Regions from separate parts of the Intestinimonas sp. RTP31139st1_F5_RTP31139_211217 genome, predicted to be linked through region 1. Evidence: a T-box and tRNA genes for the amino acid it is inferred to sense, from the RefSeq annotation. Region 1 holds a T-box; the other holds one or more tRNA genes.
What was found. A T-box is a leader RNA that pairs with one kind of tRNA and senses whether it is charged. The one in region 1 lies ahead of ABUA09_RS02495 (glycine--tRNA ligase), so its partner is inferred to be a tRNA-Gly.
Positions count from the first base shown of each region.

Region 1 (8,430 bases):
CAATGGAGGGCTCGGTCTCCAGCACCTCGTCGATCCGGCGGGCGCAGGCAATGGCGCGGGAGAGCTGCAGCAGACTCATTCCCAGCATCATGACGCTCATCAGAATCTGGAAGATATAGGTGATAAAGGAGGAGAGGTCGCCGATGAGCATGCCGCCGGACATCACAGTGGAGCCGCCCAGGTAGAGCACGGCGGCGGTGGCGCCGTTGAGGGCGATCATCATGATGGGCATCATGGCGATGACTCGCATATCCACATTGATGGCGGCCTTGGTCAGGTCGTCGTTGGATTTTTTAAATTTGGTCTTCTCGTAGCCCGCCCGGACAAAGGCCTTCACCACCCGGATCCCCACCAGATTCTCCTGCACGGTGCCGTTCAGGGCGTCGATGCGGGTCTGAAGGACCTGGAAAAGGTGGTTGCACATACTCATGAGCACGCCGATAGCGATCACCAGCAAGGGGATGGCCACCAGCATGACCATGGCCAGCCGGGCGTTGATGCTGATGGACACGGCCAGGGCGGCCACCAGCATCACGGGGGCTCGGACCAGCATCCGCAGCGCCATGGTGACCATCATCTGGATGGCATTGACATCGTTGGTGATCCGGGTGATGAGGGAGGCGGAGGAGAAGTGGTCGATGTCCGCGAAGGAAAACTCCTGTACCTTGTTATAAATGCCCCGGCGCAGATTGGCGCCAAAGCCCTGGCCCGCCACGGCGGCCAGCTTGGCGCCGAACATGCCGCAGAGCATACTGCCCACGGCCAGCACCAGCATGATGCCGCCCATTTTTAAAATGTAGGAGAGGTCGTTGCCCGGAATTCCCACATCCACGATGTTGGCCATAAACCGGGGCAGCGCCAGCTCACAGAGTACCTCCAGCACCATGAGAAGGGGTGTGAGCACGGCGTACTTTTTGTATTCTCCCAGATAGGGAAGAAATTTTTTCAGCATTGACAGTTCATCCTTTCCGGTGGAAGATCCCCCCGCAGATTGTGGAGCATCCGCATGAGATAGCCGCAGGCCTGCCGCGTCTCCTCGGGGCGAAAGCCCTCGAACATGCTCTGGTCCACCGCCTCAAAGACCTGGACGCACCTCTGGATGGCGGCCTCTCCCTTGGGGGTGAGCCGCACCGCCTTCCGGCGCTGGTCGGTCTCGTCGGCCAGCTTTTCCACATAGCCCTCCCGCTCCAGGGACTTGAGGGAGACGGCCACCGTGGCGGGGGAGACATGCATGGCGTCGGAGAGCTCTTTCTGGGCTGCAATCCGGCCCTCCCGCCCCTTGTCCTTGAGCAGGAACAGAATCATGGGCTGTCCTAGTGTCCCCAACCCCCTGCGTGACAATTCCGTTTGAATGGCCTGCTTCCTGGCCCGTTCTACAGATTGAAAGAGAATGCCGGGCATGTTTTCCCGCATCTCCATAGAAAAGACCCTCCTTCTTTTTTAAATAGTTAGCCTACTTATGATTAGCATGTTTACATATTGTAATACGAGTGCTCTGCAATGTCAATGAAGTTTCTGTAAACAGCATCCCCCAAATTTCTTAGAACGCTTGTTTGACTTTTTGTGTGTTGTGTGGTATGATACAAGTAATCCATACAAGGGAGGGGCCGCCATGAAGGCGCTGACGGAAAAGCAGCGGCAAATCTACGACTATATCATCTCCTTTCAGCGGGATCACGGCTATCCCCCCTCTGTCCGGGAGATCGGCGAACATGTGGGGCTCAAATCCCCCTCCACCGTCCACTTCCATCTGAAGGGGCTGGAGGCGGCGGGCCTCATCACCAAGGCGGAGGGAAAAACCCGGGCCATCACGGTGGCGGGCGGTTTTCCGCCGTCGGAGGCCGATCCCCCCGCCGACCGGGTACCAGTGGTGGGGAATGTGGCCGCCGGGTCGCCCATTCTGGCCGAACAGTGCATCGAGGACTATCTCGCCTTTGACACCGGCGGCCTGACCGGAGAGCATTTCGCCCTGCGGGTCCGCGGTGAGTCCATGCTGTACGCGGGCATTTTGCCCGGAGACTACGTCGTCGTCCACCAGCAGGAGCACTTCCGAAACGGTGAGATCGTGGTGGCCCTTTTTGAGGATGAGGCTACGGTCAAGACCCTGCGCCGGAAGGACGGACATGTCTGGCTCATGCCGGAGAATCCGGAGTACCAGCCCATTGACGGCGATGGGGCCCAGCTTTTGGGCAAGGTGGTGGCCGTAATCCGGCGGTACGACTGATATGCGTCCCCACATCGACCATGTGGAGCTCACGGTCTCCGATCTGTCCCGGGCGGAGCGGTTTTACGACGCACTGCTGCCCCTGCTGGGTTTTGATCTGAGGCATAAGGGCCGGGGAGATTTTCCGGATTTCGATCACACGGAGATCGATTACGCCACCGCTGATTTCAGCCTGGGTCTCGTCAGTCCCCGTCCTGAGCTGGCGGGAGAGGGCGTCTGCCGCCGGAAACCAGGAGCCCTGCACCATCTGGCCTTTGCCGCCGACAGCAGGGAGGAGGTGGACCGTCTCTTTGCACAGGTCCGCGCCATTCCCGGCGTGCGGATCCGGACCCCACCCAGGTGTTACCCAGAATATACCCCGGATTACTACGCTTTCTTTTTTTATGACACCGAGGGAATCGAAGTGGAAATCGTCCACTTCGCCCGGAAACGTTACTTTTTGTGAGACGTCTTATTTTGCCCTGTGGAAAGGAGGTCGTTTCCTGTGGAGCTGCTCTCCGTCCCCAGCCGCTTGGGGACCTTTTTTCTCGGTGGAGAAGCCGGCCATATCATCCGGCTGTATCTGCCCGGTGATCCGACGCCCCGCATCGCGGAGCACGAAACGCCCGTGCTCTCAGAGGCGCGGCGGCAGCTACTGGAGTATTTGGCGGGCCGCCGCACAGCCTTTTCCTTCCCCCTGGCCCCGGATGGAGGCACGCCCTTTCAGCGGCAAGTCTGGCGTGCCTTGGAGGCAATCCCCTTTGGTGAGACCCGGACCTATGGGCAGATCGCAGCGGCTGTGGGAAACCCAAAGGCGGTCCGGGCCGTGGGACAGGCCAACCACCGCAATCCCATCCCCATTTTTATTCCCTGTCACCGGGTGGTGGGTGCGGACGGGACCCTGACCGGCTATGCCGGCGGCCTGGAATTAAAACGTTCCCTATTGGAACTGGAGCGTGGAAAGGAGTGCCCCTGATGTTGAAAAACTGGTGTGCCGCAGGGCGGCTCATGCTCAAGGATATGGATCTGGAGGACATGGCCGCCCTGAAGGTCTGTCTCCTGGCCATGGGGACCCTTTTGGGGCTAAGCGTTCCCTTTCGATGGAAAAAGCCCGCAGCCCTCTTGGGCTCCTTCCTCTTTGTGGGGACCTACCTTCCCCTGATGGTCAGACTACTGGAGTGCCTAACCAGAACGGAACGCGAGACCTGATGGAAACAAAAGCCGCCCGGAATTTACATTCGGGCGGCTTTTTCTTTCTGTCTCGGGACACAAAAACCGCCTGCTTTCGCAGGCGGTTTGTTTTGCAGAAGTTCCACTCAGGCCAGCTTGTTCAGCTTGATGGTCATGGCGCTCTTCTTGTTGGCCGCGTTGTTCTTGTGCAGCAGGCCCTTAGCAGCAGCCTTGTCGATGGCCTTGACCGTGGTCTTATAGACGCTATCGGCCTCGCTGCGGTTGCCTTCGGCCACCACGGCGTCAAACTTCTTGATCTGGGTCTTCAGCGCAGACTTGGCCGCCTTGTTCCGGGCCGCCTTGGTCTCGTTGACCAGTACGCGCTTCTTGGCAGACTTGATATTCGGCAAACCAAACACCTCCTCCGATGGTATCTCAAATTTCACGGGTCCTGCCCGTGCAGGTATCTATTTTACCAGCCCGAGCCGAAAATTGCAACCTATTTTTTCACTTTTTCTGCGATTTTTGAATATCTGTCTCCCATACGCTAAAAATAGAAGTAAATTTGCAGGATACTACTATATCTTGCGTTGAAGGGGGATGGGCTGCCATGCTGAAACGGCGGACGGACCTGGCTTTGGAGGCCAGAGAGCTGTGGAGCGAGTCGGCGGAGGCCGAGACGGAGCTGGAGGGCGTGCGGGCGAGGGAGGAAGAGCGGGAGGGCTATCCGGTGACCCGGGTGGAGATCCTCAATGAAGCCGGCGTCCAAGCCTTGGGAAAACCGCAGGGGACCTATATTACGCTGGATCTTTCCGCTCTGGCCAGGCGGGAGGAGGACGCCTTTCCCCGCGCGGCCAAGGCGCTGGCCGGGGAGCTCTCCGGCCTTTTGAAGCTGCCCCAGGGTGCTCCAGCTCTGGTGGTGGGTCTGGGCAACCGGGCCATCACACCCGACGCGGTGGGGCCAGGCGCGGCGGACCACACGATGGTCACCCGCCACTTGGTGGAACAGGTGCCGGAGCACTTCGGGGCTTTCCGCCCTGTGGCCGCCCTGGCGGCCGGGGTGCTGGGCACCACCGGCGTGGAGAGCGGTGAACTGGTAAGGGCGGTGACGGAACGGATCCATCCCGCCTGTGTGATCGCGGTGGACGCCCTTGCCTCCCGCAGCCTCAAGCGGGTCTGCACCGCCGTACAGCTTGCCGACACGGGTATCGTCCCCGGCTCCGGCGTGGGCAATCACAGGGCGGCGCTGAACCGGGAGACCCTGGGCGTTCCGGTCATCGCCATCGGCGTCCCCACCGTGGTGGACGGGGCCACCCTGGCCGCCGATATTCTGGAGGAGGCCGGAAAGGGAGAGCTGGACCCCGCCGCGCTGGCGGGGGAGGGCGGCAGCCTTATGGTAACGCCCCGGGATATCGATCAGAGGGTCTCCGACATGGCCAAGGTCATCGGATTCGGGATCAATCTAGCTCTGCAAAGCGGCCTTACTGTGGAGGACGTGGAGCTCTTCCTCAGCTGAGCCCGGTGCAGTCCACAAACACTGCGCCGCCGGAGCTCTGCCAGCCATAGCCGTTTATCCCTCCAAAGTCGTTTTCTCCGAAATGGCAGCGGTCAAACACCACGTTTTGACTCCCGTAAGTACTCTCTACCAGAGTACCGGCGGAGTTTCCCTCAATAGCGTAGCACTCCCACAGACGGACATCGGAGGTATTACAGACCTCCAGCAGGTGGAAACACCCGGTACAGTCGCGGATGCGGCAGTTCAAAAGCTCTATGTCCTTGGAATCCCACAGACTGACCGCTCCATAAGTGCAGTTCTGGATGACGCTGCTGTACAGGCCCACATTCCGGCAGTTAATGGCGCACAGACCATAGGCCCCGCTCCCATCCAGCGTGAGTTCGAGGAGGTTGATATCCCGGCAGTTCTCCAGCTCCACACAGTTGCCCGCACAAAAGCCCGGCTCCACGTCGTGGACGGCGATTCCCGACACCAGCTCTATCCGACGGCAGTTTTCAAACCGCCACACATCTGCGTAGGCCCACGGGGTAGAGATCCGGGTCGGCGTCGGGTAATTCCCGGTGGTGATCGTCAGGTCCCGGACATTTTGGATGACCACCTGATAGACCGCCCCGGTATTGTATTCCCCTGTGGCGGTATCAAATACGTCGTAATCCACCAGGACATAAGGATTGTGGATCGCCTCCACATCCATGTCCGCGAAGGAGTACTCCCCCTGTGCCAGCGCGATCTCGGTATCGGGAGCCACTGCGTTGAACAGCTCCTCCAAACTCTCGGCATATACCTGTCGCTTGGGATAGGAGAGCTCCACCACGCCAGTCCACTCCACCGTGAGCCCCAGCGCCTCCGCCAGGGGGCGCAGAGGGGCATAGAGCACTCCGTCCCGGAACGCGGCACCCTCTTTTCCTGGCGTGAGGATCACTGTCCGGTCATACCATTCCACCGTGAGCACACCGGAGCCGTCCTCGGCCCAACGGTACAGGATGCCGCCGGGCAGGGGAGAGCTGTCCCAGGAGGCGGTCTGGACATCTCCCCCCAGGCTCCGGCAAAATTCTTCCACCGGGACCATCGTGCTCCCCTTCCACGCCAAAATGGGGTGCTCCAACTCTATCTCAAATCCGTTCAGAGTGACCTCCACCTCCGTCTCCTCCGCCGCCAGGGCGGAGGAGCCCCAGGCAAGGGCCCACGTAAGGAGCAGCCCCATGGCCATCAGCCGTCGTTTCATCTGGATACCTCCCGTTTCTGTTTTTTTCAGTATAGCACTGGCCCCGCCTCCAGTTGTTACATTTGGATGACAAAGCGGAAAGAAAGTGTAACGGCCTTGACGGAGTGAAAAAAAGATGATAAAATACCCCAGAACATTGGCAATGACCGGGAAGAGTAGGCGCGATCTCCAGCAGAAGAGAGGGGCCGGAAGGTGTGAGGCCCCCTGGGACGCGCCCAAGGCGCCCATGAGCCGCGGGGCGGAAATGCCCTGCCGGACCCCGCCGTTACCGGGGCAAGAGCGCGGAGCCTCTCCAGGCCCCGAATTCAGGTGGCACCACGGACAGAAGTTCGCCCTGAGCCTTCATGGCTCAGGGCGTTTTTTGGTTTTCGTCCATACTATCTAAGGTGAAATGAGGAGTGTCTTATGATGAAAAACACAGAGAAGACCATGGAAAAGATCGTCGCTCTCTGCAAAGGCCGGGGCTTCGTCTATCCCGGAAGCGAGATCTACGGCGGCCTTGCCAACTCTTGGGACTACGGTCCCCTAGGCGTGGAACTCAAGAACAATGTAAAGCGGGCCTGGTGGAAAAAATTTGTGCAGGAAAATCCCTATAACGTGGGCCTGGATGCCGCCATCCTGATGAACCCGGAAGTCTGGGTGGCCTCCGGACATGTGACCACCTTCAACGATCCCCTCATCGACTGCAAGGCCTGCAAAATGCGCCACCGGGCCGACAAGCTCATTGAGACCTGGTGCGGGGAGCAGGGCCGGACGGACGTCAATGTGGAGGCCATGACCAACGAGGATCTAGTATCCTTTATCCGGGACAACAACGTGACCTGTCCCGGCTGCGGAAAGTCCGACTTCACCGATATCCGCAAGTTCAACCTGATGTTCAAGACCCATCAGGGCGTCACCGAGGACTCTTCCACCGAGGTCTACCTCCGGCCTGAGACCGCTCAGGGCATCTTTGTGAACTTCTCCGCTATCCAGCGCACCACCCGGAAAAAGCTTCCCTTCGGTGTGTGCCAGGTGGGCAAAAGCTTTCGCAACGAGATCACACCCGGTAACTTCATCTTCCGCATCCGGGAATTTGAGCAGATGGAACTGGAGTTCTTCTGCCAGCCCGGCACCGATCTGGAGTGGTTCCAGTACTGGCGCAACTTCTGCCACGACTGGCTGCTGAGCCTTCACATCAAGGATGAGAATCTGCGCCTCCGGGATCACGAGCCGGAGGAGCTCGCCTTCTACTCCAAGGCCACCACGGACTTTGAGTTTATGTTCCCCTTCGGCTGGGGTGAGCTCTGGGGCGTGGCCGACCGCACCGATTATGACCTCAAGCAGCATCAGGAGCACTCCGGCAAGGACCTCACCTATTTCGACCAGGAAAAGAACGAGCACTATATCCCCTATGTCATCGAACCCTCCCTGGGCGCCGACCGTGTCACGCTGGCTTTCCTGGTGGAGGCCTACGACGAGGAGGTGGTGGACGCCGAAAAGAACGACACCCGTGTGGTCATGCACTTCCACCCCGCCCTTGCCCCCTTCAAGTGCGCTGTGCTGCCTCTCTCCAAAAAGCTTGGGCCCGCCGCCCAGGATATCTATGCACAGCTCTCCAAGGACTTTATGGTGGACTACGACGAGGCCGGCTCTATCGGTAAGCGCTATCGCCGCCAGGACGAGATCGGCACGCCCTTCTGTATCACGGTGGATTTCCAGACCGTGGGTGATGAAAAAAACCCCGCCGACCACTGTGTGACGGTCCGGGATCGTGATTCCATGGAGCAGGTCCGTCTGCCCATCAGCGAACTGAAGGATTATATCACCCGGGGCGTGGCGTTCTGACCCGACCACCCTGCACAGAAGCTCCGTCTTTGAGCGGACATGAGCGGCGGCCCAGAGCAAGGGCTGCCGCTCCATGTCCTTTTTCTCTCTACGAATGTAAAGAAATGGTAAATATTATGAAAAAAATTGCACTTTTTCAGCCATGTCCCCCCTCTCACTGGCCTGTGTGGAAAAAGCTCCTGTTCTGGTTTTGGAACATAGGGATTGTCTTCTGCAGCTTCTTGGGCATCGGCGGGCTCTCACTTCTGTTTGCCGCTGTCGTCAACCGCAAGGCCATGATTCTGAGTTATTTTCAGCACCCCCTCATCGCCTTTTTGAATCTGGCGCCAGTGCTGCTGCTGGGGTTGATGCTCTACTTTCTTCTGGGCCGGGCCGGCCTCAGCTACGGCATCACCGCTGTCATCGTACTGGGCCTTACCATAGCAAGCTGGTTCAAGCTTCAGTTCCGCAATGATCCTTTGATGTTTGAGGACCTGCTTCTCCTCAAGG
Region 1 covers NZ_JBCOAQ010000002.1:54,148-62,577, reverse strand. The annotation lists gene ABUA09_RS02540 (ABC transporter ATP-binding protein) at 1-952, opposite strand, end outside; gene ABUA09_RS02535 (MarR family winged helix-turn-helix transcriptional regulator) at 946-1,419, opposite strand; gene lexA (transcriptional repressor LexA) at 1,613-2,224, shown strand; gene ABUA09_RS02525 (VOC family protein) at 2,226-2,669, shown strand; gene ABUA09_RS02520 (methylated-DNA--[protein]-cysteine S-methyltransferase) at 2,709-3,179, shown strand; gene ABUA09_RS02515 (hypothetical protein) at 3,179-3,412, shown strand; gene rpsT (30S ribosomal protein S20) at 3,520-3,783, opposite strand; gene gpr (GPR endopeptidase) at 3,984-4,889, shown strand; gene ABUA09_RS02500 (right-handed parallel beta-helix repeat-containing protein) at 4,882-6,114, opposite strand; T-box leader at 6,248-6,454, shown strand; gene ABUA09_RS02495 (glycine--tRNA ligase) at 6,523-7,941, shown strand; gene ABUA09_RS02490 (LTA synthase family protein) at 8,058-8,430, shown strand, end outside.

Region 2 (8,430 bases), on a different contig from region 1:
GGTCTAGTGTCCTCCGGCCCCTCTTTCCTCAGTTTAACATCCAAGGCCATACCCTCCTCAGGAAAATACAGGGCCCTCCGGATGTGGAAAGCCCTGTATCGACTGCTATTTCGTCTCTTCGTCCTCCGCCGGCTCCCGCGGCTCATCAGAGGACCCTTCCCGATGGTCCGGGAGGGCGGCATTGATGCCGAAGGCAATTGCCACCCCAACCACGGTCTCGATGATGCGGGCCGCCGCATAATAATACCGTTCCACCCCTGTCATCCCGTTGACCAGAATCACGCAGGGTACGATACAGGCCATGGCACAGGCGGCCGGCCGCTTGAGTAGCAGGCATAGCCAGACGCCTGCCACACAGACCACGCCGAGCATCAGCGCCTTGACCAGCGGATAACGCACCGGTTCTCCCAGCGCCAGCACCAGGACCCCAAGCGTGCCGCCCACAGCTACGCCGATAAAGCGGGAAATGCCCTGCTGCATCGTCTGCCCCAGTGAACTCTGCATACACACCACACAGGCAATGCAGGCATACAGTGGGCCCATCTGCCCCCATACTCCTCCCAGCTCTTCACGGTACAAGAGACCGAACGGCACGAAGACCAGATAAGAAATCATGACCGACACCGCTGTTTTAACGGTGCGCATACCCACTTTAGGGATAAGAATGCTCATTTTTTCTTAGAACGGCAGATTCAGCCCGCCGGTGAGCTGTCCCATGGAGGCGGCCGCATCAGAGGACGCCGTCCGCATGGCCTCGTTGACCGCAGCTACAATGAGATCCTGCAACATCTCCACATCCTCGGGGTCCACAGCCTCGGGATCGATAGCAAGGCTCTTGAGCTCATGTTTACCCGACACCGTGGCCGAGACCACGCCTCCGCCCGCCTGCGCGGTGTACTCCTTGTTCTCCAACTCCTCCTGCATCTTCTGCATATCCTGCTGCATCTTCTGGGCCTGCTTAATCATATTCATATTGAAACCACCGCCCATGCCGCCTATACCGCGGCTGTTGAATCCCTTTGCCATAATCCGCTCACTCCTTGATGGTAATATTGTCGAACCGCCGCCCGAAGGCCAGCAAATCATCCAGCTTATCATGCACGGCCACCGACTCCGGACGACCTACTTTTACAGACACACGTACCTCATGCCCCAGTCTGCTCTGTGCGAGAGTTCCCACCGCCTCCAGCACAGTGGGACGGCTCACGACACCCTTTACCAACTCGTCGTCCGCCCAAAGAGTGAGCACCCCATCTGCATATTCCCCCCGCACCATCGAGGGATTTCCAAGAAAAGACCATGCGTTGCGGCTCACTTTATTCTTAAGTCCGGCCGCCAGCGCAGGCCAGATATCTCCACCCGGAACAGGTGATACGGGCGGCACCGTGTCGGCCGTAGGTTTCGGATCGGACGCGGCGGCCATCGGCTCCACACGCGGTATGCCAGCTGCTTCCCACGGGGGCAGATCCTTCTGGGAGCGGGCATCATCGACAGGCGTTTCTCCTTGCATACAGCTTTGCGATATGGAGATTTCCGCTTTCTCCCCCGAAATTATCTGACAAGTGTTTTCACTTTTCACTTTTGGAAGTGGGACACCACTGGACAATTGTGCTTCCACGCGGTCCAACCGCGCGGCCAGCCCGCCTGCGCTGTCATCCAGCCGCTCGTCACACAGTCGGATCAGACACAGTTCTGCATCCGTCCGCCGGTTGCTGCTGCGCGGCAGCTCTGCCAGAGCGGCTTGCAGAACAGTGAGCATCCACACGAGCCGGGGTGCCGTGAACTTCTCTGAGAGTCCCCGGATCGTGGTCTCATCGAACCCGCCGTTCAGAAGCGTGCCGCCGGACCTGGGCGCTGTCTTTCGGATCAGCAGGTCTCTTGTCAGCGAAGCCAGCTCCCCCAGGATCGCAGAAATATCCTTGCCGCCTCCGTAGAGCCGTGCGATGTCCTCCAGCGCCCCTCCGGCATCCCGGTCCGCCACGCGGCCCATCAGGCGGGCGGTCTCCAGATTTCCGGCAAGCCCCAGCGCATCCAGTACCTGCTGCTCTCCGATGGGCCCCGCCGGCCCGGCACACTGGTCCAGCAGGGAGAGCGCGTCCCTCAGGCCGCCGTCCGCCAGTCTGGACAACAGCGCCGCCCCCCCGGAGGTGAGCGCAATTCCCTCACGTTCCGCCACATATAAGAGGCGCTGGGCTATATCGCCCGGCAAGATTCGCTGAAAAGAGAACTGCTGGCATCTTGATTTGATGGTCGCCGGCACCTTATGGAGCTCCGTGGTGGCCAGAATAAACATCAAATGCGCAGGGGGCTCCTCCAATATCTTCAGCAGCGCATTGAAGGCAGCGGTCGAAAGCATGTGCACCTCGTCCACGATGTACACCCGCTTGCGCACTGCCGCCGGGGTATATACCGCTTCATCACGCAGGGCGCGTACCTGGTCCACTCCGTTGTTGGAAGCTGCATCCAGCTCCAGCACATCCAGAATGGAGCCGTTTTCAATGCCGCGGCAGGAATCGCATGTATTACAGGGATTCCCGTCCACCGGATGCTCACAATTGACGGCTCGGGCCAAGATCTTGGCGCATGTCGTTTTGCCCGTCCCCCGCGTACCAGTAAAGAGATAAGCATGAGAAAGCCGGCCCGTCGCCACCTGCCGCTTGAGTGTATCGGTGATATGGGTCTGGCCTACCACATCATCAAATGTGCGGGGCCGCCATTTTCGATAGAGCGCCTGGTACAATCCAATCACCTCAAATGAAAAAAGAGGGGCGCGGCGTACCGTACCCCTTCCCTTTTATTCCGGCGCAAAACAAGGCCGCACACCGGCCTTTGAACACTGCGCTATGTCCGTGACCCTGGCAGCCAACTCAAGAACGGCAGCCCCGCGGCACACGGGAGGTTCCGCTTAATGCTGCTCGGTTCCCCGCCTGACATGGTTCACGGGTTCCCGTTGCGCGGGACCGATCTATCATCGCCACTTACCGGGGGCAGACGACACAGCGCAGCTCCGGGGGCCGGGATTCATCCCTGCTGTAGCGGGTTGCAGGTACAGGGCACCGCTATCTCCCCAACTAGTGCGGCCTTATTTCGCACCGGACCGGACAAGGGTCCAGCAAAACCGGTATAGGATATTGTACTACACTCCTTTCAATTTATCAATCCCGGATTTTATTTTTGCGAAAAAAAGGTCTTTACAAAATCGCGGAGTATGCTATAATAAGTAAGCATTCGGCTCCGATCGGGTGTGTCATATAGGATTATAATTTTGATATGGGCCTGTAGCGCAGTTGGGAGCGCGTTCGGTTCGCATCCGAGAGGTCGAGGGTTCGAATCCCTTCAGGTCCACCAAAAAGGAAGGCATCTGCAACAGCAGATGCCTTCCTTTTTGGGTCCCACTTCCGTTGGACATCCCACTCTCTGGTATTAAAAATACGTGGACCAAAGTGAATTCGCTCTGCGTAATTCCCGCTCCGCTCGAATTCACGGCGCAAAGACACCGTCTGCTCTGAGGGACGCTGGGCAAACAAAAGGTCTTTTTGCTCCATTTGTGCGATTTTTGCAGGCTTGACTGAGATGTACCGGAATCCACCCGTGTCTTTTTCATGGGTCCGAGTACTCATATCGCCTGCTTCAGCGCTTCTTCATTCGCTCAAGCAGGCACGCCTCCACCCTGTCCCCGTATTTGAGCCCCACCAGAAACAGGATCGCCCCGGCAATGCCTATCAATACCATGCCCCACAGAGGAATGGATATCACCGATCCCCCAACACCACAGGCCACCAGAAGTCCCCAGGGACGAAATAAAACCACAATCATTGCAAAGCGTGTGCGCTTGATGTCAGTGAGTCCAGCTAGGATACAAATGATATCATCCGGGAAGAAAGGGAACAAAAACACCAGACATAAAAAAACGTCCCTTTTCCTTTTCATAAGGCCCAAATAACGCTCCGACACCTTTTCGCTCACAAATCGCTCCACAAATTTTTGTCCCAGAGCCCTTGCCAAACAAAACACAACGAGCGACCCCAGGGCCACAGCCGCCCAAGTGAGCAAAAAAGCCGGCCACATGCCAAATAGCAGCGCTCCTGCCGCCGCTGTAATGTTGCTGGGGATCGGCGCTAAAATGACGGAGGCCAGTTGCACGGAAAAGAAAACCGCCTGTGAATAAGGAGAAAACTCTTCTATATATGCCCGGATTCCTTCCAGAGAGGTCGCCGCAGCAAAAAAGCCGGTCTGCCACAGGAAGAGTAAGCCGCCCCCCAGCAGTAATACTGTAAGCGCAAGCGTAATATTCCACCTATGCTTTTTCATATGTACCGAGCTCCTCTTATCTGTCTTTCCTTCTTAGGTTATCACAGGTTTCTTTGCAGCACTATAGGAATTCCTTAAAAATTTATGAAAAAAAGCAGCGGGCGACCTCACGGCCCATCCGCTGCTTTCCGTGCCTTGCGACACGCAGGCTGTTATCTATCTATCATGAGCCCGGTAACAAAAAAGCCACACCTAACGGTGTGGTTGCTTCCTTGTCCGGCCAATCATCGATCGCTGACGGTCTGTTCTCCGCTGTCACCGAAAATCAAATCATCGACGTCCAGAGCCTGCACTCGAATGTTCTGCAACATCATGCTTCACAACACCTCCTTTTTTATTGTAGCTTCATTATAACAGCTCTTTCTTCTAAAATCAAGAGAGCATATGTATATAATATACAAATTATCTGCATCTAAATTGTGAACTATGCCGATTCACTTTAAATAATTTGAAAAATCCATCTTGCAATCCCCGTCCAAGTGTGCTATACTAAGCACGCTGATTCAAAGTGCAGGTGTAGTTCAATGGCAGAACGTCAGCTTCCCAAGCTGAACACGAGGGTTCGATTCCCTTCACCTGCTCCACGTCGGAGCAAAGTCCGCTTTGCTCCGACGTTTTTTGTCTATGGCAAAAACGTCATCCGCCCGCTCCCTTGCTCCTCCGTTTCAAACCGAACCCGCTGTTGCTGGGCTTCGGTTTGGGGCCGCCGCTTCGCGGCGGTTTTACCTTTTTACACGGAAATATCGCTTTTAACCGTCCCCTCCGTTTTGCGATCTTGAAATAGTATACGCCACAGATCTGTTATTCTTTGTTGCAAAAACCCGGTGTGTGTGCTATTGTGATTTGTAAAATTGTTATCCGTATAGGGCGGGGGTAGTTTATATCCGGCAGATATCAAAGTCAATCACCCTTCGTGATTAGAACTGGACTGTAAGCCTATACACACTTTTTCGGTGTGCATAGGCTTATTTTTTGTTCCGACACCCGGAAAGCAGGATAAGAAAGGAATTATAGATCAGCGGCAGTAACTTTTTTACGTCGCTCCTGTCTTTTGTAAGCACCAATATTGACGATATTTTCGTGCTAATGATACTTTATGCGCAGTCGCAAAATTCCAAGCGGATTTTGCCGTTGCATTCCTTGTATTTACTGCAATGCTCGCTCTGTGGTGCTATCTTGGATTTGCGCTGGCAAATTACCCGTGTGTTAAGGAAAAAATTGCACGTTATCAGCACATCCTTGTTCCATTCCTTCTGATGGCTCTGGGGGGCTGGTATTCTTGCAAAAAATCATATATAGTACATCAGGAAGAGGCCGCCAGAAATTTTCTGGACGCCTGCGCTTCCCTGTTTTAAAAAATAGGCCGTGAATACCCCGCGGCCAGCAAATTTTTTCTTGACAGGCGGCAGGATCAGTTGTATGATGATTGCAAATTTAATAAGCTAAACCGATGATGTGAAGATAACGTCTGTTGTGCCCTTACAGAGAGTCCGGGCGGCTGAGAGCCGGATAGAACGCAGGCAGGCAAATGGATCACGGAGGGCGCGAGGAACAGCCGAAGGGCTCAGTATTTCGCGATGTGTGGGCATACATCAGTTGCCGGGGATATGTTGGTATCCCGCAAAGCGCACGGCGTACAGCCGTGAATCAAGGTGGCACCGCGAGTGTGATAACGCTCGTCCTTGACAGTTTTATGTCAGGGACGGGCGTTTTGTTTTTCGGCCGTCCCGATGAAGGAGGTCAGGCATCATGTATTACCCAACCTTGGAGGAAGCCAGGCAGATTGCCGGGACGGGGGATTTTCGAAGCATTCCCATTACCCGGGAAATTCTCTCCGACTTTACCACCCCTATTCAGGCCATGCGGATCCTGCGTACCGAGAGCAGCCACTGCTTTTTGCTGGAATCCGCGGCGGACAGCGCGCAGTGGGGCCGATATACCTTTCTGGGCTTTGACCCCACGCTGGAGGTCACCTGTGCCGACGGGATTCTTCGGCTGAAGCGGGGGACACAAACTGCAGAGGCCCCCGCTTCACACCCGGGCGGCACGCTGCGCAGGCTTTTGGCGGAACATAAAAGTCCAAGACTCCCGGGGCTGCCCCCGTTCACCGGCGGACTGGTGGGGTATTTCTCCTATGATTACATCAAATACGCCGAGCCCTCCCTGCATTTGAACGCCGAGGATCAAGAGGGCTTTCACGACATGGATCTGATGCTCTTTGAAAAAATCATCGCCTTCGATAACTTCCGGCAAAAGCTGGTGCTGATCGTCAATGCGGATGTCGGAGACCTGGATCGCTCCTACCCCGCCGCCTGTGCGGAACTGGACCGCATCGACGCCCTGCTTCACAGCGGCAATCTCCTCCCCAGCCGCCCCGCCCATCTGACCACCCCTTTGCGTCCCCTATTCGACCAGGCGTCCTACTGCGCAATGGTGGAACGGGCCAAACAGTACATCCGTGAGGGAGATATCTTCCAGGTCGTGCTCTCCAACCGCCTGGAGGCCGGTTTTGAAGGGTCCCTTCTGGACACCTACCGTATCCTGCGCACGGAAAATCCCTCTCCCTACATGTTTTACTTTACAAGCGATGACATCGAGCTGGCCGGCGCCTCTCCAGAAACCCTGGTGAAGCTGGAGAACGGCATCCTCCATACCTTTCCGCTGGCCGGCACCCGCCCCCGGGGCAGGACTGCAGAAGAGGACCTCGCTCTGGAGGCGGAGCTGCTTGCCGATGAGAAGGAGCTGGCGGAGCACAACATGCTGGTGGATCTGGGCAGAAACGACATTGGCAGGATCAGCCGATTCGGCACCGTGGAAGTGGAGCGATACCTGTCTGTCGAGCGTTTTTCTCATGTGATGCACATCGGCTCCACCGTTCGGGGGGTGCTTCGCGAGGATAGAGACGCGGTGGACGCAGTGGACGCCATTCTGCCCGCCGGGACGCTCTCCGGCGCGCCCAAGCTGCGGGCCTGTGAGATCATCAATGAGCTGGAGAACAACAAGCGGGGCGTCTATGGAGGCGCCATCGGCTATCTTGACTTCACCGGCAATATGGATACCTGTATCGCCATCCGCCTGGCCTTCCGAAAAAACGGGAAAGTGTTTATCCGGTCCGGTGCGGGTATTGTGGCAGATTCCGTTCCGGAGAAGGAGTACTTGGAATGTATCAATAAAGCCAAGGCCGTGGTAAAGGCGCTGGAGCTGGCGCAGAAGGAGGCCGACCTATGATTTTGCTGATCGATAACTATGACAGCTTTTCCTACAATCTCTATCAGCTCGTCGGCAGCCTCAACCCCGACATTTGGGTAGTGCGCAACGATGAGTTGAGTGTGGAAGAGATCCGCCGCTTGTCCCCCAGCCATTTGATCCTCTCCCCCGGCCCCGGCCGGCCGGCGGAGGCCGGCGTCTGCGAGGCGGCTGTGCGGGAGTTGGCGGGCAGCATCCCCCTTCTCGGTGTCTGTCTGGGGCATCAGGCCATCTGTGAGGCTTTCGGCGGTGCAGTGTCCTACGCCGGGCATCTCATGCATGGAAAGCAGTCCCAGTTGACCCTGTCCACGGACTGTCCTCTTTTCCGCGGTCTCCCCGCAGTCATTCCAGCCGCCCGATATCATTCTCTCTCCGCCGTGGAGGAGCGTCTGCCTGACTGTCTGCGTGTCACGGCCCGTTCGGAGGACCAGGAGATCATGGCGGTCCAGCACAGAGTTTATCCCATTTATGGCCTGCAATTTCACCCTGAATCGATCCTGACGCCCCAGGGCACTGTCATTTTAAAAAATTTTTTGGAGGGATAATACCATGATCAGAGAAGCCATTATACAGCTTGCCGCCAGGCAGGACCTTTCCTATGATACCGCCGCCGCCGTCATGGATGAGATCATGAGCGGCCAGGCCAGCCAGATCCAGATGGCCTCCTTTCTGACCGCTCTGGCCATCAAGGGAGAGACCATCGACGAGATCACTGCCTGTGCCGCCGGGATGCGGGCCCACTGTGTGCGTCTGCTCCACGACGTGGACGCGCTCGAGATCGTGGGGACCGGAGGTGATGGGGCCAATTCGTTCAACATCTCTACCACCTCTGCTTTCGTTATCGCCGCCGGAGGCGTGCCGGTGGCCAAGCAC
Region 2 covers NZ_JBCOAQ010000001.1:299,411-307,840, forward strand. The annotation lists gene ABUA09_RS01670 (GNAT family N-acetyltransferase) at 1-44, opposite strand, end outside; gene ABUA09_RS01675 (FUSC family protein) at 106-672, opposite strand; gene ABUA09_RS01680 (YbaB/EbfC family nucleoid-associated protein) at 679-1,026, opposite strand; gene dnaX (DNA polymerase III subunit gamma/tau) at 1,034-2,740, opposite strand; RNA gene ffs (signal recognition particle sRNA large type) at 2,816-3,080, opposite strand; tRNA gene ABUA09_RS01695 (tRNA-Ala) at 3,273-3,348, shown strand; gene ABUA09_RS01700 (TVP38/TMEM64 family protein) at 3,631-4,311, opposite strand; tRNA gene ABUA09_RS01705 (tRNA-Gly) at 4,822-4,895, shown strand; gene ABUA09_RS01710 (anthranilate synthase component I family protein) at 6,061-7,539, shown strand; gene ABUA09_RS01715 (anthranilate synthase component II) at 7,536-8,102, shown strand; gene trpD (anthranilate phosphoribosyltransferase) at 8,107-8,430, shown strand, end outside.
Region 2: it encodes a tRNA-Gly, which carries the amino acid that the T-box ahead of ABUA09_RS02495 (glycine--tRNA ligase) is inferred to sense. The anticodon was not compared.